Regions from separate parts of the Streptomyces sp. NBC_00390 genome, predicted to be linked through region 2. Evidence: riboswitches for the same ligand, from Rfam matches in the RefSeq annotation. Region 2 holds a riboswitch; each other region holds the start of a gene.
What was found. Region 2 has a riboswitch for cobalamin ahead of OHS70_RS12150 (ribonucleoside-diphosphate reductase subunit alpha). Riboswitches for the same ligand answer to the same signal wherever they lie in the genome.

Region 1 (9,455 bases), 3.6 Mb from region 2:
CCTGCGGCACCACCCTGGGGCGCCCGATCGCCGCGATGCGGGGTCGCCCGCCCAATGGACCCGACCGTCCAACAAAAGGGGCATACAGCGCAAGGCTGGTCGATACTCGGCGGCAGGGCGGCTCGTTGCCCGCGCCGCGGCGGCAAGAGCGTGGAGCAAGAGGTGGTGGCTCGTGCAGTTCGACGACGACGCCGATCTGGACACGTCCGAGGTACAGGACGTCCGGGGCAGCCGTGTCCCGGGAGGCAGGGCCACGATCGGCGGCGGGATCGCCGGCATCGTCGCGGTGATCCTGGGGCTCTTCTTCGGAGTGGGGCCCGAGCAGCTCGGGCTGTCCTCCGGCGACCCCGAACCGGTGGCGACCTCGTCGTCGCAGTCGGAGGTCGCGAAGGCCTGCCGCAAGGGGGTGGACGCGAACACCCGGGAGGACTGCCGGATCGTCGCGGTGGTCAACAACGTCCAGGACCTCTGGAGGGCGGAGTTCCAGCGGCGCGGGGGGCGTTACTCACCGGCGCAGACGGTGATCTTCACCGGGCAGGTGCGGACCGCCTGCGGGACGGCGACCGCAGAGGTGGGGCCGTTCTACTGCCCTGCCGACCGGAAGGTCCATCTGGACCTGGGCTTCTTCGACGATCTGCGGACCAGGTTCGGGGCGACCGGCGGCTCGTTCGCGCAGGCCTACGTGGTGGCCCACGAGTACGGGCACCACGTGCAGAACCTGCTGGGCACGCTGCAGCGGGCGCAGGACGGACAGCAGGGCGCGGGCAGCAACGCGGTGCGCGTGGAACTGCAGGCGGACTGCTACGCCGGGGTGTGGGCACACCACGCGCGGCCTCGCCGGACGAGAAGACGGGCCGGCGGCTGCTGACCTTGCTCACCGACCAGGACATCCGGGACGGTCTGGACGCGGCGGCGGCGGTGGGCGACGACCGCATCCAGGCGAGGTACCAGGGCCGGGTCACCCCGGAGTCCTGGACGCACGGCTCGGCGGCACAGCGCCAGGAGTGGTTCCACACCGGCTACCGCACGGGCGACATGGCTCGCTGCAACACCTTCCGCTGAGCGCAGGGCGCCGGAGTGCCGCGGTGCGGCCGGGCGTTGTCAGTGGCGGGTGCCAGACTGAGTGCCGGATCTGAGACACAGATCACATGCGCGTCGTCGAGCAAGTTGAGGAGTGATCGGGATGACTCAGTCGCCGAGCATCTGTCCGACGCTGGTGTACGCGGACGCCAAGGCCGCCATCCGGCAGCTCACCGAGGCCTTCGGCTTCACCGAACATGCGGTGTACGAGGACGAGCACGGCGCTGTGGTGCACGCCGAGCTCACCTACGGCAACGGAATGGTGATGCTGGGCAGCAAGGGCACCGGCAGTGAGTTCGACAAGCTGATGAAGGGGGCAGGTCCGACGGGGGTGTTCGTGCATGTCGACGACGTGGACGCGCACCACAGCCGGGCCGTGGAGCAGGGAGCGGAGATCGTGATGCCGCCGACCGACCAGGACTACGGGGCGCGCGACTACATGACCCGCGATCTCGAGGGCAACATCTGGAGCTTCGGGACGTACTCCCCGGGGGCGGCGGAGTCCCCGTAAGATTCCCCGCCCCTGTGTCAGGAGCCTCCGGTGTGCACCTGGAAGGCGGCCCGGCGCACGGCCTTGGCGAGCGCGGGGTCCGGGTGCGCTGCGGCCAGGGCCACCAGGACCTGGACGGTGCGGGGGTGCCCGCCGGTCCGGAGTTCGTCCAGGAGTGCCGGGACCGTGCCCTGGACCGCGGAGTCGAGGTGGCGAAGCAGGAGCTGAGGCTCACCGTGGTCGGCGACGGCCGCCGCGGTGTCCACCCACAGCCAGGTCGCTTCCTCCCGGGTGAGGACGTCGGCGGCGTCCTCGGGGTCGGCGCCTTCGTACTCGGCGAGCCAGAGCAACACATAGGGGCGCAGGGACGGCTCCGTGGCGGCGGACCTCACCTCGGCCTCCGCCGGGGCGCCGACGACGCGCAGCGCTTCGAAGGCGAGTCCGCGCAGCAGGGCGTCCTCGCCACGGGCGACGGCGAGGAGTTCACCGACCGCGCTGGAGACGGTGCGGGCGGCGAGCCAGGCGCGGTATTCGGCGCGCGCCGGGCCGGGGGTGAGCCGGGCACAGCCGAGCAGCATGTCCGAGGCTGACTGCTCGATATTGCCCGCGGGGCTCTGGGCAGCGACGCAGATCTGCTCGAGCTTGACCCAAACCGCCCAGTTGCCGAGGGGGGTGAGGGTGGCGGACCGGCCGGACTCCAGGGTCAGGGCTCCGACGGCGGACAGGCCTTCGAGGGCCCAGTCGAGCAGTACGGCCACGGGGACGTCGTCACCCGGGCCGGTCTCCGGGGCAGCGGGTCCGGTGAGGGCGGGTTCGCCGGGGACGGGTCCCGTGAGGGCTGTTCCCGTGAGGGCGGGTCCGGCTTCGGGCGTCTCGGCGTACGGGACCTCGCAGCGTTCCTCGCGCAGTTCGGCGACGCGCTGCTGCAGCAGATCCAGCAGGGCCGGTACGAGCACGGGGCCGTCCGAGAGCTGAAGGAGGGAGAGCACCTGGGGCACGGCCTCGACGACCTCGGCCACCGCGGTGGGCGCGATGTCCTCGGGAGCGGGGTGGACCAGCGACCAGGCGTCGAAGAGGGCGACCCAGCCGCGCAGCACGGCCATGTCGTCGCGGTCCCAGGCGCGCAGCCGCCAGCCGGGGCGCACCGTGTCGCCGTGCAGCTCGACCAGGCCGGCGAGACGGGCGCGGTCCCAGCCGGCCCGGACCTGGTGGGGTGTCAGTTCCAAAGCGGCCGCGGCGCGTTCCCGCGTGCGGTCGGTGAGCGGGGCGGTGCTGGGGTCGCGCTCGACGGCCGCCCAGCGGGCGATGCGTACGGCGTCGGCGAGGACCGCCCTGGCCTGGCGGGCCAGCTCCGCCGGGGCGGGCGTGCCCTCGGGCGGCCTGGTGGCCGGCCGGGTGCGCCGGGTCGTCACGGCCCGTCGTGCAGTGGCCAGGGACCGCGGGCGGACAAGACGGAGTCTGGAGTTGCGCGCCAATTGCTCATCAGGCTTTCGGGACGTCACGGGGTGCAGTCTTCCCGTTGACGGCCCGAAAGCCCAAACGGAACCGGCGCGGCCGGGCCCGGCAGGCGCCCCACCGGGGACGAAAGGGACAAGAGGGGAGCGTACCGGTGTCTACATCAACGGGGTGAGGAAGCGGCGCAGGGCCTCCTCGTAGCGGGTCGGCCCGGCGTTCCACATGGCGGCGTGCGGGGCGTTCGGGACCGGGTGAAGGCTGACCAGCTCCGGCCGCCGGGCGGCCAGTTCCTGGGAGGGCTCCCATGGGGCAATGATGTCGTCCGGCCCGTGGAAGATCAGCGTCGGCACCCTCAGGGCGTCCGGGTCGGCGGCCTGGAGCAGCCGGTCGCCGTGCAGACCGGTCCTGCCCTGTGCCGCTCTGACCGCGAGCGGCAGCAGCACGGCGGGGGTGCGGCGGGCAGCGGCCAGGGTGCGCAGGGTGGTCTGCCAGTCGAGCACCGGGGAATCCAGGACGAGTCCGCTGATCCGGTCGCGCAGCGCCGAATTGGCCGCGGCGTACAGGGCCATCGAGGCGCCGGTGGACCAGCCGTGGACGACGACACGCTCGGCGCCGTGGCGAACGGCGTGGCGGACGGCCGCGTCCAGGTCGCGCCACTCGGAGTCGCCGAGATGACCGAGCCCGTCCGGCGGCCGGGGAGCGCCGGCATCGCCGCGATATGCCAGGTCGAGGACCGGGAACTGGTAGGAGTGCAGGAACTCGAGGACGTTCAGAGGGTGTTCGCGGGTGGTGCCCAGACCGTGCACGGTGATGACCCAGGTGGTACGGGCACCGGGGACGAACCAGGCGGGCAGCGCACCCAGTTCGCCGGGGACGAGGACCTCGGCGTGGTCGATGCCGAGCGCGTCGGCCGGGGCACCGCTGTGCAGCTGAGGAGTGAGGCGGACCTTGTCGCCCCGCTCGAGGCCGTCACCGGTGACGCGTACCAGGTGGCGTACGACGGTGTCCGGGGCATGGGGGACGTGGTCGAGCACCTGCCCCACGACGGCATGGACGCCGGAGCCTGCGAGTCCGTAGGTGCCGGGGCGAAGCGAGGCCAGGCTGCGGGTCAGGGTGATGCGGTCGCCTTCGGTCTCGTGCACGGTGAGCCGGGGGTCACCGGGCAGGGGTTTCCCGACCGGAGCCTTGAGCGCGGCGTTGCTCGCGTAGCGGCCGGCCGCTATCGCTGCCGCGCCGACGCCGAGCAGAGTGGTGACGGCCGCTGCCGTCGCTGTTGCCGCGCGCACCCGTCCAGTGTCGGCAGCCACGGGCCACGCTGCCAGTGGAGGGGCGTGCGGGACGGCGTACGGGTGGGCCGCGGTCACCGGGCCGGCGCCGGACGGCGTACCGCTTGACGGGCCTCTGCACGGTGCCGCCGCCCCTGGCCGACGGACCCGGCGCACCCCCACCCCCTCGGGCAAGCGCCACCGGCCGCAAGGCCGCCTGCCGGCAAGTGGCCCGACCCGGCCAGGCGCACCCGGCCGCGAGGCGGTCACCGACAGAAGCCCCGCCCCTCTCCGGCGAGCGGGCGCAGGCCGCAAGGCCGCCTCCCGGCGACAGACCGCCCCGACCCGGCCAGGAGCAGCGGCCGCCGACAGCGCCCCGGCCCCTCCGGCGAACGCCCTCCCGACTCCGGCCCTTCCGGCAACAGGCCCGACCCGGCCCGGCCCGGCACACCCCGCCCCCGCGTCATGGTCGCCGGGCACCGGACCGGCCGGCACCGGTCCCCACCTCGGTCCAGGGCCCCCGACGCGAGGCCGGTCGCCGTCAGTGGCGGGGCTGGCCGTAGCCCTTCAGCTGGTCGGACACCTCATTCAGCTGCCCTTCGGACAGCAGCGTGGGCGAGAGTCCCGGCACGGACGACGCGGTCAGCCAGAGGCGGCACATCCACTCCAGCTGGGCCGTGCGGTCGTATGCCTGGTCGAGGGAGTCGCCGTAGGTGACGGTTCCGTGGTTCTGCAGCAGGCACGCGCTGCGGTCGCGCAGGGCCTCGCGCATGTTCCGGGCGAGCTCCTCGGTGCCGTACAGGGCGTAGCGGGCGACGCGTACGGGGCCGCCGAGTGCGGCGGTCATGTAGTGGATGGTCGGGAGCTCGGGGACGAGGGTGGAGACCGCGGTGGCATGCACGGCGTGGGTGTGCACCACGGCGCCTGCGCCGGTATGGCGGTACACCTCAAGATGCAGCGGCAGCTCGCTGGTGGGCGCCAGGTCGCCGAAGAGCCGGCCGCCGTCGAGATCGACACCGACGGCGTCCGCGGGGGTGAGCCTGTCGTAGGGGACCCCGCTCGGGGTGACAAGGACGGTCTCCCCGACCCGTACCGAGACATTGCCCGAGGTGCCGACCACCAGACCCTCGGCCGCCGTCCTGCGGGCGGTTGTCACGAGGTCCCGCCATGCCCGGTCGATCGCGTCCTGCGCGTCCTGCCGCCCCTGTTCCGTCATGTGACGATCCTCTCAGTCACCGGCAGCCGGCGGAGGCGTGCACCGGGGCACCACGATCGCCCGCACGGGGCCCGTTTCGAACGGATTCCACGGGCTTTCGGCGACCGCAGCCGAGCCCCACCTTCATAAGCGGAACCACTTCTACTCACTTGCGGACACTGCACCGCCGGGCCCAGTTCACCTTCCGTTCATCCAGGTTGCCTACGGTCGGCCAGCCAATGACGTCAAACGATTGCCTGGGTTAAATGGAACACATCACACTGCTGCTCGCGATCGTGATCGTGACAGCTCTCGTGTTCGATTTCACGAACGGTTTCCACGACACCGCCAACGCGATGGCGACGACCATCTCGACCGGCGCACTGAAGCCCAAGACGGCGGTCGCCATGTCCGCCGTGCTCAACCTCGTCGGTGCTTTCATGTCGGTGGAGGTCGCCAAGACGATCTCCAGCGGTCTCGTCGACGACTCAGGCATCACGCCGGAAGTCATCTTCGCGGCGCTCGTCGGCGCCATTCTCTGGAATCTGATGACCTGGCTGGTCGGTCTGCCCTCCAGCTCGTCCCACGCACTCATGGGCGGTCTGATCGGCGCCACGGTCGCATCGGTCGGCTTCGGTGGCGTCAACGGAAGCGTCGTCGTCACCAAGGTGCTGATACCGGCCATCGCCGCCCCGCTCGTCGCGGGCATCGGCGCGATGGTGGCCACCCGGCTGACGTACAAGCTCGGCAAGAACGCCGACGCCGGCGCCACCGCCAAGGGCTACCGCGCCGGCCAGATCACCTCGGCCGGTCTCGTCTCCCTCGCGCACGGCACGAACGACGCCCAGAAGACGATGGGCATCATCACGCTGGCCCTCGTCGCCGGCAATGTGATCGCCCCGGGTTCCAACCCCCCGCTGTGGGTCATCGTCTCCGCCGGTCTCGCGATCGCGCTCGGCACGTACCTCGGCGGCTGGCGCATCATCCGCACCATGGGCAAGGGCCTCACCGACCTCCAGCCGCAGCAGGGCTTCGCCGCCCAGACCAGCGCGGCCAGCGTCATCCTCGCCTCCTCCAACCTCGGTTTCTCCCTGTCGACCACGCACTCGTGCTCCGGCGCGGTGATGGGCGCGGGCCTCGGCCGCAAGGGCGGGGTCGTCCGCTGGTCCACCGCGACCCGGATGTTCGTCGCCTGGGGTCTGACCCTTCCGGCCGCAGGCCTCGTCGCGGCGGGCTCGGAATTCGTCACCCAGCAGGGTGACTGGGGTGTCGCGACCGTCGCCGCCTTCCTGATCGCCTCCTGTGTCGCGATCTGGTTCATCTCCCGCCGCCAGGTCATCGACCACAACAACGTCAACGACATCGAGGCCGACGAGCCCGCGGGCGTCGTCACCACCGCCATCGCGGCCGTCATCCCGCCCCCCGCGGGGACCCCCGCGCAGGACATCAAGACCACCATCCCCGCCCCGGCCGCTCCCCCGGCCGAGCCGGCCGGCAGCCCGGCCTCGGTGTAAGGAATCAGCAGTATGAAAATCGACTGGGCAGCTCTCGGCTCCGTCTTCGGCGTGAGTCTCCTCGCCACCGTCGCTCTGGTGGGCCTGTTCACCCTGGGCGTCGTGGGCCTGAGCAAGCAGGAGGCCGCGGCCTCCGGCGGCGGGTCCGCGGCACTGGCCCGCACCGGCGCCTACGCCTGCTTCGCACTCTGCGCCGCGGCCGTGGCGTACGGGATCTATCTGATCGTCAGCTGACGGCAGCGCACGTGCAGTGAAGGCCGGTCACGGTCCACCCCCGGGTGGACCGTGACCGGCCTTTCCGTCGTCGGCGCATGCCCCGGCACCCGCCTCGGCGCGAGGTTCGGTGCAGGGCGGGGTGCAGTGCCCGGTGTGGGGCTCGGCACACTGTCCCGCCGCAGGTCAAGGGTGAGTTGACGGGCGTTCGCGCGCGTGGTGGACTGCCGGGGCCATCTACGGCGGCAGCAGAGGAAGTCCGGTGCGAATCCGGCGCGGTCCCGCCACTGTCACCCGGGGAGCAGTCCCCGGGGAGCCAGGAACTCTCACCGCCGGTCACGTCGAACCAGGGCGCGGACCCTGAGTGAGGACTCATCGCCATGTCTGGCTGCGGTTCAGCCGTGTCCGCCCGGTCCGTCCGCGGGCAGATCCACCGCGCAAGGGGTCGCTGAACCCATGCGTGCCGACCGTGTATTCGTGTACGGCGCCACCGCGGGCCTCGTCGTCGATCTGCTGCTCGGCGATCCCCGCCGGGGACACCCCGTCGCCGCCTTCGGGCGCGCCGCGGGCGCCGTCGAACATGTCCTGTGGCGTGACCACCGGGGCCGCGGCGCGCTGCACACCGCGGTGTGCGCCGGAGGTGCCGTCGCCCTGGGCGCGCTGGCAGCCCGGGCCGCGCGCCGTTCCCGTACCGCGTCCGTCGCCCTGACCGCCGCCGCCACCTGGGCCGTCGTCGGCGGCACCACGCTCGGCCGCGAGGCGCGGGCCATCGGGGGCGCGCTCGCCGCCGGGGACGTAGAGGTCGCGCGCGAGCGGCTGCCGCATCTGTGCGGACGCGATCCCCACTCCCTGGACGAGCAGCAGATCGCCCGTGCCGTGGTCGAATCCGTGGCCGAGAACACCTCCGACGCGGTCGTCGGCGCCCTGGTGTGGGGCGCGCTCGCGGGAGTGCCGGGCCTGGTGGGCTTCCGGGCGGTGAACACCCTGGACGCGATGGTGGGGCACAAGTCGCCGCGGTACCTCAGGTTCGGGTGGGCGTCGGCGCGCCTGGACGATCTGGTCGGCTGGCCGGGGGCACGGCTCACCGCCGGGCTCGCGGTCGTCGCCGGCGGCGATCCGCGCGGAGCCGTGCGGGCATGGCGGGCCGACGCCGCGAAGCATCCGAGCCCCAACGCGGGCCCGGTCGAGGCGGCGTTCGCCGGGGCGCTCGGCGTACGGCTGGGCGGGACCCTGTCGTACGGCGGCCGGACCGAGCACCGCCCGGTGCTGGGCGGCTCCGGGCGGCCGGTGGAGTTCGCGGACATCGAGCGGGCTGTGCGGCTGTCGCGGCGGGTCGGTGTGCTGGCTCTCGCAGTCGGCGCGGGCGTCCGCCTGGCGTACGGAGCGGCGCCGGCCGCCCGCGCCGAGAGGGCGGGGCGCCGCGGTGCCGGGAAGGGGCGGGGATGAGCGGGAGCGCACGCAGAGGCGGGGGCCTGCTGGTCGCGGGCACCACGTCGGACGCGGGCAAGAGTGTCGTCACCGCCGGTATCTGCCGGTGGCTGGTACGGCAGGGCGTGAAGGTCGCGCCCTTCAAGGGCCAGAACATGTCGCTCAATTCGTTCGTGACCCGCGAGGGGGCGGAGATCGGGCGGGCCCAGGCCATGCAGGCCCAGGCCGCGCGTGTGGAGCCCAGCGCGCTGATGAACCCCGTGCTCCTGAAGCCGGGCAGCGACCGCTCCAGCCAGGTGGTGCTGATGGGCAAGCCGGTCGGCGAGCTGAGCGCCCGCGGCTACCACGGAGGCAGACAGCGCGAGCTGTTCGAGCCCGTCATGGCGTGCCTGGAGGAGCTGCGGGGCACGTATGACGCCGTGATCTGCGAGGGGGCGGGCAGCCCGGCCGAGATCAATCTGCGGCGCACGGACATCGTGAACATGGGCATCGCGCGGGCGGCCCGGCTGCCGGTGCTGGTGGTCGGGGACATCGACCGGGGCGGGGTGTTCGCGCAGTTCTTCGGTACGACGGCGCTGCTGGCGCCGGAGGACCAGGAGCTGATCGCGGGCTATCTCGTGAACAAGTTCCGCGGCGATGTGACCCTTCTGGAGCCCGGCCTGGACATGCTGCTCGGGCTGACCGGACGGCGGACGTTCGGTGTGCTGCCGTACGCGCACGGGCTCGGCATCGACGAGGAGGACGGGCTGCGGGTGTCCCTGCGGGGCGCCGTGCGCGAGTCGGTGGTCGCGCCGCCGTTCGGCGAGGACGTGCTG
Region 2 (9,455 bases):
GGCGCCGACGATGTTGCGGCCGAACAGGCCGACGGCGGAGAGCCCTTCACCGATCCGGCGCAGCAGCCAGTCCGGCGCGGTGGTGCCGGTGAAGCCGGGCTGCAGGACGGTCAGAGCGTCACGGGTGAGGGTGCCGGAAGAACGCAGAACAGTCGTCATGAGGCGGCGTCATCCCTTCACTGCGCCGGCCGTCAGGCCCGCTGCCATCTTGCGCTGGACGAGGAGGAAGAGGATCACGATGGGGACGGCCATCATCGTGGCTCCGGCCATCATCGGTGCGTACTCGGTGCCGTGCTTGGTGCTGAAGTTGCCGAGCCACACCGTGGCGGTCTGGTTCTGCTGGCTCATCAGCATCAGCGCGTAGAGGTATTCGTTCCAGGCCTGGATGAATCCGTACACGGAGGTGGCCACCATGCCCGGGGCGAGCAGCGGGAAGACCACGCGGACGAAGGCGCCGGTGCGGGTACAGCCGTCGACCATCGCCGCCTCCTCCAGCTCCTTGGGGATGTTGACGATGAATCCGCGCAGCGTCCACACCGTGAAGGGGAGGATGAAGGTCAGGTACGTGATGATCAGGCCGGTGAGCTTGTCGTACTGGCCGAGGTCGTTCAGCAGCAGGAAGACCGGGATGATCATGGCGACCAGCGGGACCATCTGCACCGCGAGGATCCCGACGATCACGATCTTGCGGCCGCGGAAGGCGAACCGCGAGATGGCGAGCGCGGCCAGCATGCCGACCACGATTCCGATGGCCACCACGGCGAGCGAGACGACCATGCTGCGCCAGACCGGGCCCCAGAAGTCGGCGATGTCGAAGGCCCGCGAGAAGTTGCCCAGGGTGAACACCCTGGGGAAGAAGTGCGGGTTCGGGTCGATGGCGTCCCTGGCCGGCTTGAAGGCCGTGTTGAGCATCCAGTAGACCGGGAAACCGGCGGTGGCGAAGACCAGCAGACCGAGCAGATTCCAGCCCGCCCTGCTCCTCCTCGGCCCCTTGGGGCTGCGTACGGCAGCGGGTGCCGCGGCGTTCGTGGTCACTCCACCTCTCCGATCTTGAGCATCTGGCGCATGTAGACGGCGACCACCCCGAGCAGCAGGATCACGGTGACGAGCGCGATCGCCGAGCCGCCGCCGTAGTCGTTGACCACGAAGGCCTTGTCGTACGAGTACGTCGTCAGGAGCTGGAACTCCGCCTCGGGATGGCCGTTGCGCATCACGAACACCTGCGGGAAGACGCCCATGTCCCAGATCAGCGAGAGCGTCGTGAGCATCACGATGATCGGCTTGAGGACCGGCAGCGTGACGTAGCGGAACACGCCCCAGGAACCGGCGCCGTCGAGCCGGGCGGCCTCTTCGAGCTCCTTGGGGACCTGGGTGAGTCCGGCGCTGAGGGTGATGACGATGAAGGGCACGGCGCCCCAGACGACCAGCAGCATGATCACGGCGAGGCCCTGCGGACCGCTGGCGAACCAGTTGTGCCCGCTCATGTCGACCCCGGGCAGCCGGCTCAGCAGCCAGTTGAGGACCCCGTAGTCGGTGTCGAAGAGCCACTTGAAGATCGCGGTGGCAACGATGATGGGCATGCCCCAGCTCGCCACCAGCGCGATGTTGATGAGGGTCTTCACCCAGCCGGACACCCGCTGCAGCAGCAGGGCTATCAGCATGCCGAGGACCATGGTGAGGATCACCGCACCGGCGGCGAAGACCACCGTGCGGATCACGACGGCCCAGAACTCCCCGTCCCCGAGGATCTTCGTGAAGTTGGCGAGGCCGGCCCACTCCGGCTCCTGGAAGCCCCACAGCTGCGGCTGGCCGAAGTTCTGGAAGGAGAGGGTCACCAGCCGGACCAGCGGATAGCCGAGGACCAGCAGGAGCACGAGCAGACAGGGCGCGAGCAGCGTCCACGGCAGTGCGGCTCCGCCGCCGATGCCTCGCTGTTTCCCTGGCCTGCCGGCTCCCCCGGTCCCGGCGCCGGCGCTGGGGGCTGTCGATCGCCGCGTCGGCGGCACCTTGGCAGTGGTTGTCTCTGCGGCACTCATCGGGCGCTCCTCAGCGGTCCCTCTCCTTGTACGGGAGCAGGGCCCCGTCGTTGGCCGACGGGGCCCTGCCGGGACGGTCACTTGGTGTTGATGACCTTGTCGATCGCGGCGTCCGCGGCCTTGGCGGCCTCCTCGACCGTCTTCTTGCCGGTGCCGATCTCCTGGAGCATCGTCTTGAGGGTCTGGGCCTTCTCGACCTGACCCCAGCCCGGCGCCATCGGGACGAACCAGCTGGACTCGGCCGCGGTGGCGGGGACGACCGTCTTCGGGTCGTTCTTCAGGGTCGCGAGGTCCGTCTTGTTGTTGGGCAGGTTGCCCTTGGCGAGCAGACCCTTCTGGCCCTGGGCGCCGGTGAAGGCGTTGATCCACTCGGCCGCGACGCCCTGCGCCTTGGACTTGACCGGGATGGCCAGGTCCGAGCCGCCGAGGAAGACGGGCATGTTCTTGCCGGACGGGCCGGGCATCACGAAGTTCTCGAGGTTGCCCTTGAGCTTGCCGGTCTTGTCGTTCTCCGGGGTCTCGGAGGTGGCGCCTTCCCAGGCCGCGCCGAAGATCATGCCGGCGTTGCCCTGGCCGTACACGATGTAGCGGTCCGACTCGTCCTTGGTCTTGTCGGCCTTCATGTACTTGTCCAGGACGTTCTTGTACTCCTTGAGGCCCTTGATGGACTCAGGGGACGAGAGCGTCGACTTCCACTGGTCGCCTTCCTTCTTGGCGATGGCGCCGCCCGCGTCGTAGACGAAGGACATGGCCGCGTACCAGTCCGGCGACGGCTGGTACCAGGCGCTGAACTTCTTGCCCTTCTTCTTCTGGATCTTGTCGAGGGCGGCGGTCAGCTCCGCGTACGTCTTCGGCGTGGCCTTCACGCCGGCCTCGGCGGCGACGTCCTTGCGCCAGTTGCCCACGCGGCCACCGGCGTAGTACGGAACGCCGTAGGTCTTGCCGTTGTACGTGACCGACTCCTTGAGGCCGTCCAGCCAGGCGTCGGACTGGTCGAACTTGGCGGGGTCGATCTCGGCGAAGGCGCCCTTGACCGTGTAGCCGAGCATCTCGGTGTTGCCCATCTCGACCACGTCCGGAGCCTTGTCCGTGGCGAGTACGGCGTCGAGCTTGGCGTTCTTGTCCGGCCAGCCGTAGTACTCGTGCTTGACCTTGAGGCCGGGGTGCTTCTTGACCACGGCGTCATCCGCGGCCTTGACGAGCTCGGGCCAGTTGTTCTGGGCGTCGACCGTCAGCCAGACCGTGATCTCCTTGACCTCGGCACCGGCCTTGTCCCCCGGCTTGTCGCTGTCGGAGCCACACGCGGCAATGCTGACCATCATGCCCGCGACACCGATCGCCGCGATGAGCTTGCGCTTCACGCCACCCTCCTCAGGGAATTCTGCAACTCCCCGCCCACCGCGAAGACCTACGGAGAAATACGCCGAGTACTGCTCGTGGGGCTGGGACTTGGTCTTTAGTGGTTTAGACCAGTACCCGGAGCTTGGCCTAGACCTTTAGGGGTGTCAAGGGTGTATAAGAAGGGCTGTCGTGTCCGTTATCGGACCGACACCTGAGGGAGGGCGACGACCTGCGACCGGTCCATGCCACCATGTGAGCCGCTACAGACGGAGGAGCCGGTGACGGCAGGAGCGCAGCAGGCGGGAAGGCGGGCCATGACCACGGACGGGGGCAGCACCGAGAACGAGAGCGGTGCCCAGACACGGACCGCGCGTGTACCCAAGTACTACCGGCTCAAGCGCCACTTGCTCGACATGACCGAAACGCTGCCGCCCGGCACGCCGGTGCCGCCCGAGCGCACGCTGGCGGCCGAGTTCGACACCTCGCGCACCACGGTGCGCCAAGCGCTCCAGGAACTGGTCGTCGAGGGCCGGCTGGAACGTATCCAGGGCAAGGGCACCTTCGTGGCCAAGCCCAAGGTCTCGCAGGCGCTGCAGCTCACCTCGTACACGGAGGACATGCGCGCCCAGGGGCTGGAACCCACGTCCCAGCTGCTGGACATCGGATATGTCACGGCCGACGACACGCTGGCCGGCCTGCTGGACATCTCGACCGGCGGACGCGTGCTGCGGATCGAGCGGCTGCGCCTGGCCAGCGGCGAGCCGATGGCCATCGAGACGACGCATCTGTCGGCAAAGCGCTTCCCGGCGCTGCGCCGCAGCCTGGTGAAGTACACCTCGCTCTACACGGCACTGGCGGAGGTGTACGACGTCCATCTGGCCGAGGCCGAGGAGACGATCGAGACCTCCCTGGCCACCCCGCGCGAAGCCGGCCTGCTCGGCACGGACGTGGGCCTGCCGATGCTGATGCTGTCGCGCCACTCGCTGGACGCGCAGGGCGAGCCGGTGGAGTGGGTGCGCTCGGTCTACCGCGGCGACCGCTACAAGTTCGTGGCGAGGTTGCAGCGGCCGAAGGACTGAACGCGGGCCCGGCCACACACCCCTGCCGGGGGTCCGGGGGTCGCCCCCCGGAACAGCACAGCGTGGCGAGGTTGCAGCGGCCGAAGGACTGAACGCCGGCCCGGCCACACACCCCTGCCGGGGGTCCGGGGGTCGCCCCCCGGAACAGCACAGCGTGGCGAGGTTGCAGCGGCCGAAGGACTGAACGCCGGCCCGGCCACACACCCCTGCCGGGGGTCCGGCCGGCCCGGCAGCTGCCTGATCCGCCGTCAACCGCATGGCGCCGCAACAAACGTTGCGGCGCTATGTCGCGTTTCCCCCTCCGTGCCCGGAGCCTGGACACAGTCGTTGCCGTACCGATATACGGACAGGGGGTGACTCGCTTCAAAACCCTCGCCTACATTTCCCTGCGCGTTACAGGTACAGCTGATCAGCAAGGGGACGGAGACAACGATGTCCGCAGTGCCCGAGGCGCCCGATGCGCCCGAACCGCCACAAGCGCCCGAAGCAAGGCAACCCGCCGTCACACCGGTGCGGGTGGTCATTGCCCTCTGCCTCCTCGCGCCCTTCGTGGCCATGCTCTGGGTGAGCTCCTACGCGAAGGTCGAGCCGACGTTCATCGGCATGCCGTTCTTCTACTGGTACCAGATGTTCTGGGTCCTGCTGTCGACCGCGCTGACGATGGTCGCGTACCAGCTGTGGCAGCGTGACCAGCGCGCCCGCAAGGGAGGTGCGTCGCAGTGAAGAACGACGTGAACGGCGTCGCACTCGGCGTCTTCATCTTCTTCTTCGTGGCCGTCACGGTCATGGGCTTTCTGGCCTCGCGCTGGCGCAAGGCCGAGAACGAGCACAGCCTCGACGAATGGGGCCTGGGTGGCCGGTCGTTCGGCACCTGGGTGACCTGGTTCCTGCTCGGCGGCGACCTGTACACCGCCTACACCTTCGTCGCCGTCCCGGCGGCCATCTACGCGGCCGGCGCGGCCGGCTTCTTCGCCGTGCCGTACACGATCCTCGTCTACCCGCTGATCTTCACCTTCCTGCCGCGGCTGTGGTCGGTGTCGCACAAGCACGGCTATGTGACGACCTCGGACTTCGTACGCGGGCGCTTCGGTTCGAAGGGTCTCTCGCTTGCGGTCGCCGTCACGGGCATTCTGGCGACGATGCCGTACATCGCACTGCAGCTCGTCGGTATCCAGGCGGTGCTCGACGTCATGGGCGTCGGCGGCGGCGAGACCACCAACTGGTTCGTCAAGGACCTGCCGCTGCTGATCGCGTTCGGCGTGCTCGCGGCCTACACGTACTCCTCCGGACTGCGTGCACCCGCGCTCATCGCCTTCGTCAAGGACACCCTGATCTACATCGTCATCGCGGTGGCGATCATCTACATCCCGATCAAGCTGGGCGGCTTCGACGAGATCTTCGCCAGTGCCGGCGAGAAGTTCGCGACCATCAACGAGTCGACCGGCAAGCCGACCGGTGCACTGGTACCGGGCGACCTGGGCCAGTGGGGTTACGCCACGCTGGCGCTCGGCTCGGCGCTCGCGCTCTTCATGTACCCGCACTCGATCACCGCGACCCTGTCCTCGCGCAGCCGCGAGGTGATCCGCCGCAACACCACGATCCTGCCGCTGTACTCCCTGATGCTGGGCCTGCTCGCGCTGCTCGGCTTCATGGCCATCGCCGCCGGTGTGAAGGTGGCCAACGGCCAGCTGGCGATTCCGCAGCTGTTCGAGGACATGTTCCCCGACTGGTTCGCCGGTGTGGCCTTCGCGGCCATCGGCATCGGCGCGCTCGTACCGGCGGCGATCATGTCGATCGCCGCGGCCAACCTTTTCACCAGGAACATCTACAAGGACTTCATCAAGCCCGATGCGACCCCGGCGCAGGAGACCAAGGTCTCCAAGCTGGTCTCGCTGCTGGTGAAGGTCGGCGCGCTGGTCTTCGTCCTGACCATGGACAAGACCGTCGCGATCAACTTCCAGCTGCTGGGCGGCATATGGATCCTGCAGACCTTCCCGGCCCTGGTCGGCGGTCTGTTCACCCGCTGGTTCCACCGCTGGGCGCTGATCGCCGGCTGGGCGGTCGGCATGGTCTACGGCACCTGGACCGCGTACGGCGTCGCGACCCCGGCCCAGAAGCACTTCGGCGGCTCGTCCGATGTCATCCCCGGCATCGGTGAGATCGGCTACATCGGCCTCACCGCGTTCGTGCTGAACGTCGTCGTCACCGTGGTCCTCACCTTCGTCCTGCGGGCGGCCAAGGCCCCCGACGGCGTCGACGAGACCAGCCCGTCCGACTACACGGCGGACGCGGGTGACCCGGGCGTCCAGGCCGAACTCCCGCCGGCCACAGCGGGCGCCGGTCACTGACCGACCGACCGCCAACGAGCAGCGGGCCGCCGGGAAACCGGCGGCCCGCTCTCGTCAACGACGAGAGCAAAGCGGGCAACAACCTACCCACCGACACAACATGTGGTGGGTGACGCAACGGGCCGCCCCCACATGTATGCTCATGCTCGCTGTCGCCGCAGGGGAATCCGGTGCGAATCCGGAACTGTCCCGCAACGGTGTGATGTGGTGCACTTTGCCGCGCCCACAAGTCCGAGGACCTGCCGACGGTGCATCCGGTTCGACCGACCCGGGTGCCAAGACGTCCGGGTCTCGCGGTTGGGCCGGTGGACGCCGTGCACGGTGCTGCCCGCTGCGGCACGTACGCCGCACGGCCTTCCCCTCCCCCGCCGGTCCGGAACCGAGCGAGGGAGCACCACGTGACGATCGCGCCGGCCGATCCGGCCTCAGGCACCGTCGAGCAGACGGCCGACGGCCCCGGGACCGCGCTCCTGCGGCTCCTGACCGAGCTCACGGCCGACCTGCCCGACACCGACCCCGGCAGGGTCGCCGCCGCCGCGCTGCGCGGCCGGCACGCCGGGTCCGACGAGGCCGAACTGCGCTCCCTCGCCACCGACGCCGCCGCCGGACTGATCTCCGAGGACCCCGCCTACTCCCGGCTCGCCGCCCGGCTGCTGACCCGCACGATCGCCGAAGAGGCCGCCGGGCAGGGCGCGGTGTGCTTCTCCGCATCGGTCGCCGTGGGGCACCGCGAAGGCCTGATCGCCGACCGGACGGCCGAGTTCGTGACGCGGCACATGGCCCGCCTCGACGACCTGATCGACCAGGGCGCCGACGACCGGTTCGGCTACTTCGGGCTGCGCACCCTCTACAGCCGCTATCTGCTGCGCCACCCGATCACCCGTCAGGTGATCGAGACCCCACAGCACTTCATGCTGCGCGTGGCCGCCGGGCTCGCCGAGGACACCACGTCCGACGGCGCGAGGGGGGCCCGTGCCCTGGACGAAGTCGCCGCGCTCTACGGACTGATGAGCCGGCTCGACTACCTCCCCTCCTCCCCCACGCTCTTCAACTCCGGCACCCGCCACCCGCAGATGTCGTCCTGCTATCTGCTGGACTCGCCGCTCGACGAGCTCGACTCGATCTACGACCGGTACCACCAGGTCGCCCGCCTCTCCAAGCACGCCGGCGGCATCGGGCTCTCGTACTCCCGTATCCGCGCCCGCGGTTCCCTGATCCGCGGCACCAACGGGCACTCCAACGGCATCGTGCCGTTCCTGAAGACCCTCGACGCCTCGGTCGCCGCGGTGAACCAGGGCGGCCGGCGCAAGGGCGCGGCCGCCATCTACCTCGAGACCTGGCACGCGGACATCGAGGAGTTCCTCGAGCTGCGGGACAACACCGGTGAGGACGCGCGGCGTACGCACAACCTGAACCTCGCGCACTGGGTCCCCGACGAGTTCATGCGCCGCGTCGAGGCGGACGCCGACTGGTCGCTGTTCTCGCCCGCCGACGTACCCGGGCTGGTCGACCTGTGGGGCGAGGAGTTCGACACCGCCTACCGCGAGGCCGAGGCAGCGGGCCTGGCCCGCAGGACCATCGCGGCACGCGACCTGTACGGCCGGATGATGCGCACCCTCGCCCAGACCGGCAACGGCTGGATGACCTTCAAGGACGCGTCCAACCGCACCGCCAACCAGACCGCCGAGCCGGGCCGCGTCGTCCACTCCTCGAACCTGTGCACCGAGATCCTCGAGGTCACGGACGACGGCGAGACAGCCGTGTGCAACCTCGGCTCGGTCAACCTCGGTGCGTTCGTCCTCGCGTCCGGCGACCTCGACTGGCAGCGCCTCGACGAGACCGTCCGCACCGCCGTGACCTTCCTGGACCGGGTCGTCGACATCAACTTCTACCCGACCGAGCAGGCCGGGCGTTCCAACGCGAGGTGGCGGCCGGTGGGCCTGGGCGCGATGGGCCTGCAGGACGTCTTCTTCAAGCTCCGGCTGCCGTTCGACTCGGCCGCGGCCAAGGCGCTCTCCACGAAGATCGCCGAGCGGATCATGCTGGCGGCGTACGAGGCCTCCTGCGACCTCGCCGAGCGCAACGGCCTGCTGCCGGCGTGGTCCGAGACCCGTACGGCACGCGGCGTACTGCACCCCGACCACTACGGTGTCGAGCTCAACTGGCCCGAGCGGTGGGACGCGCTGCGGGAGCGTATCGCCACGGTCGGCATGCGCAACTCGCTCCTGCTCGCCATCGCCCCGACCGCGACGATCGCCTCGATCGCGGGCGTGTACGAGTGCATCGAGCCGCAGGTCTCCAACCTCTTCAAGCGAGAGACACTCAGCGGCGAGTTCCTGCAGGTCAACTCCTACCTCGTGGAGGAGCTCAAGCAGCTCGGCGTCTGGGACACCCAGACCCGCGAGGCCCTGCGCGACTCCAACGGTTCGGTGCAGGACTTCACCTGGGTGCCGGCCGAGGTGCGGGCCCTGTACCGCACGGCATGGGAGATCCCGCAGCGTGGCCTGATCGACATGGCAGCGGCGCGGACACCGTTCCTGGACCAGAGCCAGTCGCTGAACCTGTTCCTGGAGACGCCCACCATCGGCAAGCTCAGCTCGATGTACGCGTACGCCTGGAAGCAGGGCCTGAAGACGACGTACTACCTGCGC
Region 3 (9,455 bases), 3.1 Mb from region 2:
GAGCAGCGGGTGCGTGCCCGCGATGGGGGAGCCGAGCGCGACGGAGAAGACCACGCGGACGGCGATGACGAACAGCCCGAGCTTGACGAACGCACCGTAGGACCGGGCCCAGGGAGCGTCGGTGCGGCGGGCCGCCACGACGTACCCGGCGACGCCGACGAGCAGTCCGAGCAGCAGCGGATTCGCGGTCCGCGACGCGCCCACGGCAAGCCCGAGCGCCCACACCCACCAGGCCCCGGCATGCAGGGCGTTGCTGCGAGTGGCCTCGGGCGCGCGCAGCCGGCCGAGGAGACGACCGCCCGGGTAGCCGCCGACCCAGGTCCCGGCAGAGGAGGAGCGGCTCGTGCCTGCGCGCCGCGTGCGCCCGGCCGAGCTGTCGGCCGCGGGCGGAAGTGCATCCGCGACGCGCCCGCTGGTGGAAACGGCCTCGCGCTGCGCGGCCCGGCGCGCCGGGCCGGACGGGTCGTGCGGCCTTGGGGCAGGCGCAGGCGTCATGGGGTGCGCCGGCGGCGGGACTGCCACAGTGCCGCCACGCCCAGACCCAGTACCGCCGCGATGCCCGCCACGACACCGAGCGACGGGCCGCCGCCCGAGTCGTCCTTCGCATCCCGTGACGGGGGCTCCTGCGCCGAGACCTGCTCGCCGCAGCCCGACTTCGGGTAGCCGGAGATCGCGCACAGCAGCGCCTGGCTGTTGTAGCGCAGCGGTTTCGCCACCGCCGCGAGCGCCTCCGCGCTCGTCGCGCCGTCTGCGACCTGCGCGCACGCCGTGCGCAGCGCGGGCGGGGCCTCGCCCTGAGGGGCGTCGCCCGCCGTGCCGGGGTCGATGACGAGCGCGATCCGCTTCGTGCCGGCCTTCGCCGGGGTCTTCGCGCATATCGCCGCGAAGTCCGGGCCCCGGCGCGGCTGCGCCGAGTCCCCGCTGTCCTCGCTCACCGAGAACCGGAACCCGTTCACGGACCCGTCGGCGGGCTGCGCCGTGGCCGGGCCCTCGGTGGCGTACGTCCACTTCGCCCCGCTGCTCTGCCAGAACGACCAGTAGCGGTAGCCGGCCGCCTGTGCGGGCGCAGCGCTCAGCACCGTGAGGACGGCGCCGAGCACGAGCACCAGGAAACGCGTGCGCATCACTGCCGCGGCTTCCTGCGGCCGCTGATCAGGAAGCCGGCGCCGACACTGGCGACGAAGATCGCGCCCACGATCCACCACATGGACAGGGACTCGGACTCCTCACCCTTCTTCTCGTCACGCGAGGAGGGGGCGGGCGACGGCGACGCCTTCTTCGGCGCGGGGCCCGTCGCGTTGAGCGCGGTCACCAGGTTCTGGCCGCCGAAGTCGGCCGGGTCGGCGCCGGCCGCGTGAGCCGCGAAGATCAGCTGGGCATAGGCGGCGGGGCCGCTCTCCTTGGCCCAGGCGGAAGCGTTCTGCTCCAGCCACGTCAGCGGCTTCTTCGCCTGCTCGGTCAGGCCCTGTGCGGTCAGTGCGACGACCGCGTCCGCCGTGTTCCCGAAGTCCGGCTCGGGCGCCGAGTCCTCGGCGCCCGGCATCGGCGGCGTGTTGAAGTACCCGGTCTTGGCAAGCCCGTTCGCGAGGTACGCCGCACCGTTGTGGGCCGCGCCCTCGATCGTCGTCGCCTTCTCGCAGGCCGTGCCCTTGCCGTCCTTCGTGCCCGCCGTCACGACGAGGCCCTTGCCGTGCGCGCCGAGCACCGCGGCAGCGGTGGAGTCGGCGACGATGCCGGGGCTCTTGACCTGGTACACGAACGCCCCGCCGTCCTTGCCGCCGCACGGCTTGGCGAACGTCAGGAGCGCGTCGTACGGAGTCTTGCCGCCCTTCGACGTCACGTCGGCCGGCCCCAGACCGGCCGCGGCGAGCGCGCCGATGACGATGGAGGTGGAGTTCGCGTCGGAGGCCCCGCCCGGGTTGTAGCCCCAGCCGCCGTCCTTGTTCTGTACGGACTTCAGCCAGCCGACCGTCTTGTCCACGGCGGCGTCCTGCCCGCCGAGCGCGGCGAGCGCCTGCACGGCGGCGGCGCTCGCGTTGGTGTCCAGCGGAAGCTTGGCGTCGCACGCCTTCGCCGCGTCGGCACGGTACGAGGGGAAGCCGCCGTCCGCGCACTGCTGCCCGGTCAGCCAGTCCACGGCCGCCTCGGCGGGCACGAAACCGGCCGTGTCCTGGGCGAGCAGCGCCAGCGACTGCCGCCAGACACCGTCGTACGTGGGGTCGCCCGTGCCGTACAGGCCGGACGGCAGCGCGGCGGACGGGGTGGGGCTCGGCGCGGCGAAGGCGGCCGGTACCACCGCCAGTCCGAGCACGGCGGAGACGGCGAGTGCTGCTGCGCAGCGGCGAACGGTGGTCATGGCGGGTGGTGCCTCTCCTGCTTCAGGGCCGGGCGCAGGCACACTGAGGCACCAGGCTCGGCTCCGTATCCCTCGACGGTGCCGGCCACCGGGCGGGTCCCGGTGGGCACGAGCCGGTCATGAACGCGTACGAGGCATTCCGACTCACCGCCGGTGACGGCGGCTCACGGTTGCGGGTCAGTGCCGGATTTGCACCGGCTTCCCCCCGTACGGGCATGATGACGACATGGTTACTGTACCGGCCGGTCACCGGGCGGCGGCGGGGCGCAGGTCACAGGGCAAGGTCACGGTTCGGACGCCACGTACAGGTCGGGTGCGCTGCCCGGCACCGCCTCCGCGCGGCCGAGCTTCACGAGCCTGCGCAGATGGGCCTCCGCCTCCGAGACCGCGATGTTGCGCGAGCCGTAGGGGATCTCGTCCCAAGGCCGGTTCCACTCCATCCGCTCGGCGACCTGCCACGGGGTGAGCGGCCGCGCCAGCAGGGCGAGCAGGCCGGCCAGGCGCTCCTCGTGGTGGACGAGCAGCTCCCTGACCCGGCCGGCCGCATCGGTGAAGGCGTGCTGGTGCGCGGGGAGCACCTCGGCGGGGGCGAGGCGGCCGATGCGCTCGAGCGAGTCGAGGTAGTCGCCGAGGGGGTCGGTGACGGTGGCGTCGTCCGGGTCCTCGTACAGGCCGATGTGCGGGGTGATCTCGGGGAGGAGATGGTCGCCGGAGAAGAGCCGGCCGTTGCCGGCGAGCCGGGCCGGATGGGTCTCCTCGAGGTGCAGGCAGACATGGCCGGGGGTGTGGCCGGGGGTCCATAGGGCGCGCAGCCTGCGGCCGGCGAGGCCGAGCAGCTCGCCAGGGACGATCTCCCGGTCGGGCAGGGCCGCGCGCAGCCCGGGGAGGCTGCCCGTGTGCCCGGCGGCGCGGGCGGCGTGCAGCGGGGCGGTGTGCTCCTCGGGGGCGCCGGCGCGGGTGAGCTTGTCGGCCAGGTAGTCGAGCCACAGCCCCGGCTCGGCCTCCCGGGTGCGGCGCACCACCATGGCGTCGGCGGCGTGCATCGCGATCCAGGCGCCGGACGCCTCCCGGACCCGCCCGGACAGGCCGTGGTGGTCGGGGTGGTGGTGGGTGACGACGACACCGTGGACCTCGGCGACCGAGGTGCCGCACGCGGTCAGGCCGGCGGTGAGGGTGTCCCAGGACGCGGGGTCGTCCCAGCCGGTGTCGATGAGGACGGGTCCGCGGTCGGTGTCGAGCAGATGGACCAGGGTGTGCCCGAGGGGGTTGTCCGGAATGGGCACCCGGAGGGAGCGCACGCCACCGCCGTGGTCGGTCACGTGGGGGTCGGTCGTCCGGGTGGTGGAGGAACGGCCTTCCGGCGCGCTCGTCCGTTCGCCTCTCGGCTCGTGTCCCGCTTCGTCCTTCGTCGACGGCACGCCCGTTGCCCCCCTGTGGTCACGTGGAACTGATGCACCGTCAGGATGGCGTGCGGGGGCGCCGCAGGGAAGCCCTTGCGGAAATGTCCGCAAGGGGTGAACCGGCTCCGGCCGGCCTGCCGCAGTCTCCGTCGAAGTTCCACCATTCGGGTCCTCGGCCGCACCGGCCGGGAACCTGCGCGCAGTTACCGGCCGGTGACGCCCGGCGTCCCGCCGGTGACACCGGCCCACTCACTGTCCACCTCCGCCAGCGAAGCCCGTAACTGCTCCTGCAGCTGCGGGTGTTCTGCCGCTCGCTCCAGGGCCAGTGCCGCACGGAACTCCCGTCGTGCCCGTGCCGCCGCTCCTGCCGCCGCGTACGACTGACCCAGGCGGCGGCGGATCTCCATCTCGAGCCGCGTGCGGTGCGGCTCCGAACGCCGCGAGATGCCCGCGTGCAGCGCCAGCGCCTGGCGATGGCGGCGTTCCGCCTCCGCAAGGTCGTCCGCGACCGATCCCAGCCGTGTCAGCGTCAACGCCAGCAACAGCGGGTCGCCGGCCTCACGCAGCAGTTCCTCACCCCGCAGCAGCACCGCCCGCGCCTCCGCCCGTTCGCCGAGCGCCGCATGCCCGTCCGCAAGGGAGAGCAGGCGCTGACTGATCGGCATCGGGCGGCCGTTGCGCTCCGCCGCGGCGAGCGCCGCCCGCGCGTCGGCAAACGCTGTTTGCACCTCCCCCCGCATGAAGCGGCTCATCGACCGCATCGCCAGCGCCAGCGACACTCCCCACTCGTCGCCGGCCCGTTCCAGGACCGGCAGCACCTCGTCGGTGGTGGCCGCCACCGCGTCGTACCGCCCCGGCAGGAAGTCCTGGATGGCCAGACCGAGCAGAGGCTGGGCCGCCAATGTCTCGTCGCCGCTCTCGCGGGCGCACTCCAGCCCCTGCCGGAACCAGTCCCCACCCTGCGCGGTCCGGCCCTGTTGGTAGTCCAGCAGCCCGAGCGACGCCGTCACCAGGACCCGCAGCGCAGGGTCCCCGGTCCGCTCCGCGGCTTGCAGCGCCGTCGTCAGCGCCGCACGTCCCTCGTCGTAGCGGTCGTGGTGGAGGAAGTAGTCCCGCAGCGCCACCCCCAGCTGTGTCGCCAGAATGTCCTCGCCGTGCGCCACCGCATACCCCGGCACGTCCGCCAGGTCCGGCCCCGCCCCGTCGAGCCATCGCGCCGCGTCCCGCGCGGAGTCGAACCGCTGCGGGGCCCCGTCCGGTGCCCGGCCGTCGTCACCGGTGAGCCGGCCCGCCTGCACATACAGCTCCAGTACCTGCCGGCGGGCCTGCGCCGTCTCCTCGGGCCGGGCGTCGGCCAGCTTCCGGGCGTGGACCCGCACGAGGTCGTGGAGGCGATACCGCCCGGGGCCGGGTTGCAGCACCAGGCTCGCGTCGTACAGCTCCTCCAGCACGAGCTCCGCCTCGTCGACGCCCACACCGAGCATCACCGCCGGCGTCCACGCGTCGAACTCAGGCGTCGGCGCATGCCCGAGCAGCCGGAACGCCCGCTGCCGGGCCTCACTCAACTGCTCGTAGGACATGTGGAAAGCGGCCTCCACGCTGCGGTCCCCGGCGCTCAGCTCGCCCAGCCGCCGCTCCTCCGTTGCCATCCGCGCCGCCAGGTGGGCCGGCGACCACGACGGCCGGTGCTGCAGCCGCGCGCCCGCGATCCGCAGGGCCAGCGGCAGGCCCCCGCACAGCCGCGCCAGGTCGGTGACCGCCTCGGGGTCGGCGTCGGTGCGCGCCTCGCCGATCAGCCGGCGCAGCAGACCGATCGAGTCGGTGGCCGGCAGTGGGTCCAGGGTCACGCACCGGTCCGCGTCCAGTCCGGTCAGCCTGCGCCGTCCCGCCACCAGCACGCGGCTGCCCGGACCGGCAGGCAGCAGTGGCCGCACCTGCGCGGCGCTTCCCACGTCGTCGAGCACGAGCAGCAGCCGCAGCCCGCTGGTGGCGTCGCGCCATGAGGCGATCAGGTCGTCGCGATCCTGGGGCACGTCCGCGTCGGCCATGCCGAGCGTGCGCAGCAGCCGCTGGAGCAGCCGCTTCGTCAAAGGCCGGTCGGCCGCCGGTGAGTGGTGCGTGAGCCGATCGAGGAAGAGGACGCCGTCCGGGTGCTGGGGGCGAAGCGTCCACGCCGCGTGCACCAGCAGCGACGTCTTTCCGACCCCGGCAGGCCCGTCCACCGTCGCGACGGTGACGGCGTCCTGGGGGGCGGGCGCGGTCAGTGCGGCGACCTCCGCGAGACGGCCGACCAACTTACCCGCGTTTCCAGGCAGTTCATTCACCGTGCGATGCGGCCGGACCCGCGCGGACACCGGCGGCGGCGATGTCCGGGGACGCCGCGAGGCAGCTGCCACGGGGGCCATCGAGGCGGGTGCCGCGTCCGGGACGACAGAGCTGTCGGCGGTGGCCGAGCCGCCGACCACGGCCGTGTCGTCGTGACGGAGCACTGCCGCGTGCAGGTCCCGCAGGGCCGCGGACGGTGCCGTCCCCAACTCCTGTCGCAACCGCCGCCGCAGCCCTTCGTACGCGGCGAGCGCCTCGCCCTGCCGGCCCGTGCCGTACAGCGCCCGGATCCTCAGCGCCAGCACCTGCTCGTCCAGCGGATGAGCGGCGTCCGGGGAAGCCAGGTCTGCGAGGACCTCGCTGCCGCGGCCGAGCCGCAGCAGACACTCCAGCCGCTGCTGCTGCAAGGACCGGCGCTCGATCAGCAGCCGCTGCCGTTCCCCGAGCGCAAACGGGCCGGGCAGCCCCGCGAGCGGTTCCCCGCGGAACAGGCGCAGGCCCTGCTCAGCGGAGGCCAGCGCCCCCGATGGGTCACCGGAGTCCAGCAGCCGGCTTGTCCCCGCGGCGAGTTCGGCCAGGCGCGCGGTGTCGAGGCGGACCGGTGCGGCCAAGCGGTAGCCGCCCGACCCGCCGCGGATCACCGATTCGTCCTGCCCCGCACCCGGCACGTCAAGGGCCTGCCGCAGCGCGTACACGTAGCTGGGCAGGACCCGCCGGCCCGTCCGCGGCGGCCGTTCGCCCCACACTCCGTCGATCAACTGCTCGTGGCTGACCAGCCGGCCGCCGCGCAGCGCCAGCGCCGTCAGCACCGCCTGCCGGCGGGCCGGGCCGATGGACGCCTCCCGGCCGCCGCGCCGTGCCTGCACCGGGCCGAGTAACGCGATGTGCAGCTCCTCCGGCAGCGCCCCCATGGCCATCCGACCCCCTGGGTCATCACGGATCATCAGAATTTCATCGCTATTGCAGCGGCGTCCACCACCGTTGGCAAGTCAGCGCAGGAACCGCGGCGTTGCGGTGCCGTACGGGGGGCGGCACCGCACGCCGCGGCCTGCGACCCGGCGCCGCGCGCCCGGCCCACGGAGGTGCCATGACCCCTGAGGTTGCGCTGCTCCTGGGCCGCTGCGGCCTCGTTCTGTACGGCCTGGCCGACGGCAGCTGCCGGATCTGCATTGCCGGCGGTCCGGTCGTCGGCCGGGTCGAAGGCGGCGCGGGTGCCTGGAGCGCCCGGGCGCGGCGGCACGACGGCCGTCACGTCCTGGTCGCCACCGACCTGCCCAGCCGGAACGCGGCGGTGTGCGCGGTCGCCGATCACGCCGTGTGGGAGGACCTGGCAGGGGTCCGTCCCGCCGAGACGACACGGAGGTATCACATGACGAGCATGAAGCGGCGCCACCTGTGGAGCCTGGCCCGAGAGGCCCGCAAGGCGCGGGAAGCGGGGATGACGACGCACACGGTGCAGCTCTTCCTCAATCGGCCGGTGTACGGGAAACGGGCCGTCAAGCGGATGGACCGCGGAGTGGACGAAGTGATCAGGGCCATTGAGGGCACGGGCTGGCAGTGCTGTGGGGTCGAGCCGTGGCTCGGCACCGGTGTCCTGCTCAGCTTCGTGCGGGCCGACTGATGGCGTCGCGCCGGGCCGGATCCCCCGAGGGCCGGCCGCCGTCAGGTGCGGCGTTCGTGCCGCCACCGCCTGCTCACCCCCCGGCTCCCGTGCGTCGTCCGTGGATGCTGAGGCTCCAAGTGCTGACGGGACGTCAGCGCATGCTGCTCCTCGGCGGGGCGGGGGCGCTGGTCCTGGCGCTGGTGGCCGGGCTGCTGGCGTGGGGGAACGACTCCGACTCCGACGCCGGCGAGAGGGTGGCCAAGCGGAACCTGAAGCCGTTCATACGGGCCGTCGACGCGTTGGCCCAGGCTCCCGGGCTGCGTTACCAGGACACGTCGTTCGCCGGTATCACGGAGAACGAGATCACTGTCACCGCGGGCGGAAGCCAGTTCGGCACCACGGGCTCCGGTAACGAAAAGCACGGCCGGGACGTCCTTCACGTCGGTGGCAAGACCTTCATGCGGTGGCAGGAGGATCCCTCCCCAGGCCCGGACGTCGAGCCCGGTACGAAGACTCCCAGCGAGTGGATGCTCGGGATGGACGACGGCTCCCAACTCCTGGGCGACGCGCTGAAGCGCATGCCAACCCCGTCCGGCTTGGCGGAGGTGCTGTCGAAGGCCCTGGGCGAGGTGGACGAGGCACCGTCGGCGGACGACTCACGGCAGCGCCCCCTGACCGTGGAGGGGACGCCCGCGCTCGGGGTCGACACCTCGGCAGGCCGGTTGCTGGTGACCAAGCAGGAGCCGTACCGGGTGCTGCGTCTGGAGCCCTACGACCTGTCCGAGGTGGTCGACAAGGTCCGGAACGGGGAGACGGCGACCGAGATCCCGCGGGTGACCACCGGGCCGCTGGCAGCGGGCGACTCCGAGGGGATGGACCTGACTCCGGTCGTCGGTGCTGCCGTGGACGCGATGTTCAAGACCCTGTTGGCTCACACCGGGCAACTCAAGGACGCGAGCGACCACGGCATCAACTTCAGCCTCGACGGTTCGGGGGACATGAACTGCGGCTCGTCGGGCTGCACCGCCAACCAGAGGTTCACCGGGCAGGTCTCCAGCAGGGCGAAGGGGCGCATCACCAAGGGCGAGGTCACCGCCGTCCTGAGCGCGGACTTCTCCATCGGCGGCCAGTCCGCCGGCCGGTGCACCAGCCGACGCGGCACCTTCCCGGTCACCGGCAACAGCGTCTCCGGCACGCTGACCTGTTCCGACCCGGGCGCCGGAGCGGTCTACACCTCGGTCGCCGCGAAGTACAAGGCCCAGGCCGAGGCCCAGTCCCGGGCCGGCGGCGGGAGGCCGGTCCGCTACAGCATTCCGCTTCGAGCCAACACCCTGATCGACGCCCGCGCCCTGGCGGCCGTGGAGGTGAAGCAACTCGTCGACTGGGTGCGGTGGGAACGGGACGCCGCCAACTGTGCGAAGCCCCACAGCTTCCCGTCCGGCACACAGGTCCTCCTCGCCGACGGAACCCACCGGGCCATCGAAGACATCCGCGTCGGGGACCGAGTGGTCGCCACCGAACCGGACCGCCGGCTCACATCGGCACGGCCGGTGACCAACGTGATCACCACCGAGGACGACAAGGACTTCACGCGGCTCACCGTCACCACCGACCGAGGTCCCGCCACCATCACAGCTACCGACAACCATCCGTTCTGGCTGGCGGACGCCAACCGGTGGACGGACGCCGAGGATGTCCGGGTCGGCGACGAACTGCGCAGCTCGACGGGCTCGCCCCTCCCGGTGACCGCAGTCCTCGACCAGCGGGGCCG

Region 1: linked by a shared signal. The riboswitch ahead of OHS70_RS28925 (cobalamin biosynthesis protein) and the one ahead of OHS70_RS12150 (ribonucleoside-diphosphate reductase subunit alpha) in region 2 are both predicted to bind cobalamin.
Region 3: linked by a shared signal. The riboswitch ahead of OHS70_RS26325 (prenyltransferase/squalene oxidase repeat-containing protein) and the one ahead of OHS70_RS12150 (ribonucleoside-diphosphate reductase subunit alpha) in region 2 are both predicted to bind cobalamin.

What each region holds. Positions count from the first base shown of each region.
Region 1 is NZ_CP107945.1:6,543,663-6,553,117, reverse strand. Features, by position in the region: partial or broken gene ypfJ (KPN_02809 family neutral zinc metallopeptidase) at 173-1,062, shown strand; gene OHS70_RS28955 (VOC family protein) at 1,184-1,591, shown strand; gene OHS70_RS28950 (hypothetical protein) at 1,609-3,072, opposite strand; gene OHS70_RS28945 (alpha/beta hydrolase) at 3,184-4,311, opposite strand; gene OHS70_RS28940 (class II aldolase/adducin family protein) at 4,832-5,506, opposite strand; gene OHS70_RS28935 (inorganic phosphate transporter) at 5,752-6,999, shown strand; gene OHS70_RS28930 (hypothetical protein) at 7,012-7,233, shown strand; cobalamin riboswitch at 7,416-7,560, shown strand; gene OHS70_RS28925 (cobalamin biosynthesis protein) at 7,669-8,658, shown strand; gene OHS70_RS28920 (cobyric acid synthase) at 8,655-9,455, shown strand, end outside.
Region 2 is NZ_CP107945.1:2,907,748-2,917,202, forward strand. Features, by position in the region: gene OHS70_RS12115 (glycoside hydrolase family 3 protein) at 1-159, opposite strand, end outside; gene OHS70_RS12120 (carbohydrate ABC transporter permease) at 169-1,035, opposite strand; gene OHS70_RS12125 (carbohydrate ABC transporter permease) at 1,032-2,036, opposite strand; gene OHS70_RS12130 (extracellular solute-binding protein) at 2,114-3,397, opposite strand; gene OHS70_RS12135 (GntR family transcriptional regulator) at 3,692-4,456, shown strand; gene OHS70_RS12140 (DUF3311 domain-containing protein) at 4,889-5,179, shown strand; gene mctP (monocarboxylate uptake permease MctP) at 5,176-6,804, shown strand; cobalamin riboswitch at 6,941-7,065, shown strand; gene OHS70_RS12150 (ribonucleoside-diphosphate reductase subunit alpha) at 7,203-9,455, shown strand, end outside.
Region 3 is NZ_CP107945.1:5,973,779-5,983,233, forward strand. Features, by position in the region: gene OHS70_RS26315 (energy-coupling factor transporter transmembrane component T) at 1-495, opposite strand, end outside; gene OHS70_RS26320 (SCO2322 family protein) at 492-1,124, opposite strand; gene OHS70_RS26325 (prenyltransferase/squalene oxidase repeat-containing protein) at 1,124-2,356, opposite strand; cobalamin riboswitch at 2,431-2,590, opposite strand; gene OHS70_RS26330 (MBL fold metallo-hydrolase) at 2,641-3,675, opposite strand; gene OHS70_RS26335 (AfsR/SARP family transcriptional regulator) at 3,960-6,998, opposite strand; gene OHS70_RS26340 (hypothetical protein) at 7,169-7,702, shown strand; gene OHS70_RS26345 (Hint domain-containing protein) at 7,807-9,455, shown strand, end outside.